DNA from 2 places in the Colwellia sp. M166 genome. Region 2 is predicted to be linked to the other one. Evidence: riboswitches for the same ligand, from Rfam matches in the RefSeq annotation. Region 2 holds a riboswitch; the other holds the start of a gene.
What was found. A riboswitch is a leader RNA that binds a small molecule or an ion and turns the genes downstream of it on or off. The one in region 2 is predicted to bind thiamine pyrophosphate.
Positions count from the first base shown of each region.

Region 1: linked by a shared signal. The riboswitch ahead of FGD67_RS03170 (TonB-dependent receptor) and the one ahead of thiC (phosphomethylpyrimidine synthase ThiC) in region 2 are both predicted to bind thiamine pyrophosphate.

Region 1 covers NZ_CP040755.1:683,151-685,640, forward strand. Annotated here, with positions in the region: gene FGD67_RS03170 (TonB-dependent receptor) at 1-1,115, opposite strand, end outside; TPP riboswitch at 1,254-1,369, opposite strand; gene FGD67_RS03175 (HIT domain-containing protein) at 1,492-1,860, opposite strand; gene FGD67_RS03180 (efflux RND transporter permease subunit) at 1,976-2,490, opposite strand, start outside.
Region 2 covers NZ_CP040755.1:1,906,337-1,908,826, reverse strand. Annotated here, with positions in the region: gene thiC (phosphomethylpyrimidine synthase ThiC) at 1-1,537, opposite strand, end outside; TPP riboswitch at 1,631-1,729, opposite strand; gene FGD67_RS08645 (mechanosensitive ion channel family protein) at 1,980-2,490, shown strand, end outside.

The DNA of each region.
Region 1 (2,490 bases), 1.2 Mb from region 2:
GCGCCTACCAGCCATGCTGTTGTATTATCAAAAATACGAGACGATTCATTTGAGGTCAACCTAAATTCTTGCGACCATACATCTCTTTTTGCCGTTTTGTTCCAGAGATAGTTATATTCACAAGGAGCAGCAACATCGTCATCGATACACGACTTACTAGCCCAGTAATCATCATTAGCCCAGTCACCGTCATAACCGTGTTGATGTTCAGTCGTGGTGTAACTAGTGATAGCATCAAAGCTAGCAAAAGATAAACCGTTATAACTAAACTTTAACGCTGCACCGTGAGATTTTTGTTTATCAACACCAGGATCGTCAGTAGTGGTATCAAAGCCATTATTATCGAGTGTCCAGGCATCAAAACCATTGTCGTTATCAGCAAATAGATAGGTAAAATCGATATTAAGATCATCACTGGCAATGTAACGCAGTTTAAACTTACCAGAGAACTCATCAATTGCATTGGTATCATCTTTATTAAGATAAACGTTATCTCGATAGCCATTTTGTTGATGCTGCTCTACTGAAACTCGATAACTCAGCTTGTCAGTAATGGCACCAGCGCTATAACCCGCTAGGTTAAATAAATCGTCATTACCTGCTGTGGCTTTAAAACCATGCTCTGGTGTTTGAGTAGGATCGTTTGATTTGATATATATCAGTCCCGCCAGTGCGTTGGCGCCATATCGAGCACCTTGTGGCCCTCTTAAGACTTCAACTTGCTGCACGTCGTACATTGACGCAGCCATTCCCAAACCGGAGAGGTTAATATCATCAACGATAAAACCAACAGATGAATTTGGCGCACCACGATATTCTGAACGCTCCCCGACACCGCGGATTTGTAAGTATTTTGGACGAGAAGTTCCGCCAGAAAAGTTTAAGTTGGCAACACTATTAATTAATTCTTCAAAATGTTGAATTGCTTGATCGTTAATTTGTTGTTCACCAATAATAGCCACACTGGTTGGAGCTTGCGCTAAAGGTTGGTTATTAAAACTAGAAGTGACTGTTATGCGTTCAATGTCATCCACTGAGTTGCTTTGAGCTACGCTCGATAAAGATATTAAAGCTGTTGTAATTGCTATCGATATAGAAGATTTAGAAATGTTCATTATGATCTCATAAATTCGATTAAGAATATGTTATGGGATCCGGCATGTGGGAAGTTAGAGAGCTGCTCAGTAACAAACTGTAGAATTATCATTGCTTGCAGCTATGCTAACAGCAAAGTGTAATTTTACAGAATGATAGGCGATTAGCGTAACCATTCCTACGCCGGTACTATCCGGTTCAGGTTCTAAGGGTTCGCTTCGCATCTCAGCCATTAAAAATCGTTAACGATTTCCAGGCACCCCTTGGTTCGATATGCATACTAACAATATTTATTTAAATGTACAGTGTAAAAGCTGAATTTTACGCTATAAGTTAGATTTGATTATCATTAACTTAATTACTGTCAGCGTTAAATTATCTACGCTAAATTAAAGCTTACTTAGGCGCTAACATTCGCCCTAGCGGTTGACCACCCACTAAATGCATATGAATATGATAAATTTCTTGGCCGCCATCTTGGTTACAGTTCATGATCAAACGATAACCATTTTCAGCTATGCCCTCTGCTTTTGCCAATTTTTTTGCAACTGTGAACATTCGGCCAATAGTTAACTCATCTTCTGGCTCGATATCATTAACCGTTGGTATAAGTTTGTTAGGGACAATTAAAATGTGACTTTTTGCTTGTGGAGTAATATCACGAAATGCTGTCACGAGTTCATCTTGAAAAAGTAACGGAGCTGGAATTTCTTGGCGAATAATTTTGGAAAATATGGTTTCTTCTGGCGCTTTATTATCAGCCATGATTTAGCCTTATGCTGTGGTTGTATTTTCTTGATAGTTTAACGATTGTGAAGCGAATGACAAAGTAAAATGTCATCCGCTTGAGTAATATTATTTAAACTAAGTTACGTATTGGCTAACTTAACTGATTAACTAACTTTTCTTTACTACGAGAAGTTAAGCTTTTCATGTCTTCAACCAGTAAGTAATTTACTGGCACCAGTATCAAGGTGATAAACGTTGCGAAGATAATACCAAAACCCAGTGAAACCGCCATAGGTATTAAAAACTGTGCTTGTGTCGCTTTTTCAAACAATAGTGGCATTAAACCAATAAAGGTGGTTAATGAGGTCAACATAACAGGCCGAAAACGTGATTGAGCTGCCATTAATACCGCATCATGTGCTTTCTCTCCTAAACGTACTTTAGCATTAATAAAATCCACTAAAACTAAACTGTCATTAACCACCACCCCTATTAAGGCCATTAAGCCCAATAAGCTCATAATGGTTAAATCCATACCCATGATCCAGTGGCCAACAATCGCGCCAATAGCGCCGAACGGGATCACTGACATTACGATAAGTGGCTGTACATAAGATTTAAATGGTATCGCCAACAAACAATAAATAATGAAAAACACAAATACCA
Region 2 (2,490 bases):
TTAAGCCTTCTTTAACATCGTCTTTATTAGGTAAGCCTAAATGCTCTTTTGGGGTGACGTAACAAAGCATGGCGCAGCCATACCAGCCAATATTAGCGGCACCGATGCCTGAGGTGATGTGATCATAGCCAGGTGCAATATCGGTTGTTAGTGGTCCTAAGGTGTAAAAAGGTGCTTCCCCGCAATGCTTCAGTTGCTCGGCCATGTTCTTCTGGATCATGTGTAGTGGTACATGACCAGGGCCTTCAATAATGGTTTGTACCTCATGCTGCCAAGCTATTTTTGTTAACTCACCTAAAGTGCGTAACTCAGAAAATTGTGCTTCATCATTCGCATCAGCCACCGACCCCGGACGCAAACCATCGCCTAATGAAAAAGAGACATCGTAGGTTTTTAATATTTCGCAAATGTCTTCAAAATGCGTATAGAGAAAGTTTTCTTTATGATGGGCCAAACACCACTTCGCCATAATTGAGCCACCACGAGAGACAATACCCGTAACCCGTTTAGCGGTCATTGGTACGTAGCGCAGCAGAACACCGGCGTGAATAGTAAAGTAATCAACCCCTTGCTCTGCTTGCTCAATTAAGGTATCGCGAAATATTTCCCAAGTAAGATCTTCGGCGACACCGTTAACTTTTTCTAAGGCTTGATAAATTGGTACCGTGCCAATCGGCACCGGAGAGTTGCGAATGATCCATTCACGGGTTTCATGAATATAGCGACCGGTCGAAAGATCCATGACCGTATCTGCGCCCCATTTGGTTGACCAAACGAGCTTTTCAACTTCTTCTTCAATAGAAGAGGTAACGGCTGAATTGCCAATATTAGCGTTTACTTTGATCAAAAAATTTCGCCCAATGATCATAGGTTCAACTTCAGGGTGGTTAATGTTTACCGGTATTATTGCCCGACCTCTTGCTACTTCATCACGGACAAATTTTGCGGTGATTTGTTCAGGAATGCTAGCGCCAAATGACTGCCCTGGGTGCTGTTGCAGCAGTATTTCGTCTTTCACTTCTTGACGTTTGATATTCTCGCGAATAGCAATATATTCCATTTCAGGGGTAATAATACCTTGACGAGCATAATGCATTTGCGTGACATTTTTACCTTTTTTAGCTTTACGTACTTTCGGTAAGTGTTCAAAGCGAATGTGGTCAAGCCCTTCATCTGCTAAGCGTTGCTGACTGTAGGAAGATGATTTTTCTGGTAAAAATTCAACATCGTTGCGTGATGTTATCCATTGTTCACGTAACCGTGGAATACCTTTATGGACATCAATGTTGACAGTGTCGTCGGTATAGAACCCCGAAGTATCATAAACACATAAAGGCGGATTTTTTTCGTGGTTAGGGGTGTTTTTGTCGCCACCGACTAAGGTATCAGACAAAGATATTTCGCGCATACCGACACGAATATCGTGTATCTTGCCCGGTACGTACACTTTTTTAGAATTTGGGAATGATTGATCAGCAACGTTTGTTAAAAATTCTGTTGCTTGGTTTCGACGTTCGCGTCTTGATAATGAACTCATGTTCTCTCGCCTTTTATTATATAAAAAATAGGCGGAGCTTTATTGGGGTAGTAACGAGGAGCAAGTTCAAGAGCAATATTTAACAATAGCTATTGGAGTCACTCACTTGTTCCCTTCGCAGATGTTAATCTAATCAGGTTCTACGGATCCCGCTTTCGCGATCTCAGCCCTTTGGCACTCCGACAAGTCAATACGTTTAATACGGTCTAGGTATTAAACGTGGCTAGATTCTAACGTGTATTTTGTTGGTTAAGCAAAGGTTTTTAATAAATTAATTCACAAGCGACTATTTTATTCTCATGATAAGCGAGCATGTTCCACCAGAAGTTACAGCCTAAAAAAGCGTTGTTTTATCGGTTAACGGTGAATTATATGATAAATTTGGCGCCAAATTGTCGTAATATAGCGCAACAGAGCAACGCAAACTATATGGAATTAATTTATGGCCGAATCGAGCACCGCTAGCAACACTGAGCAAATAACTAGAACTTTAGATCCCACCCTGTTACTGAAAGATGAACTGGACCAAGTTGGCCGTATTTATAATATTATTGTCGAGTTTTTTACTAACTACAGCTTCCAATTAATTGGTGCCTTTATAATTTTCATTATTGGCTACATGTTTGCCGGTAAAATCGCCAACGTTGTGTTGAAGTTATGTGAGCGACATAAGCTTGATGTCACCTTAAGCCGCTTTTTAGCTAACACCAGTAAAATGCTGATTGTGGTGATGATCACGATAGTGGCTTTAGGTAAGTTAGGTATCAGTGTTACGCCATTTATTGCCGCTATTGGTGCTATTTCATTAGGTGCTGGTTTAGCGTTACAAGGCTTATTAGCTAACTATGCCGCTGGTTTCAATATCATCATCATTCGTCCTTTTGTTGTTGGTGATACCATTACAGTACAAGGTGTTACCGGGCTAGTGAAAGAAGTGCTACTGGCTTATACTA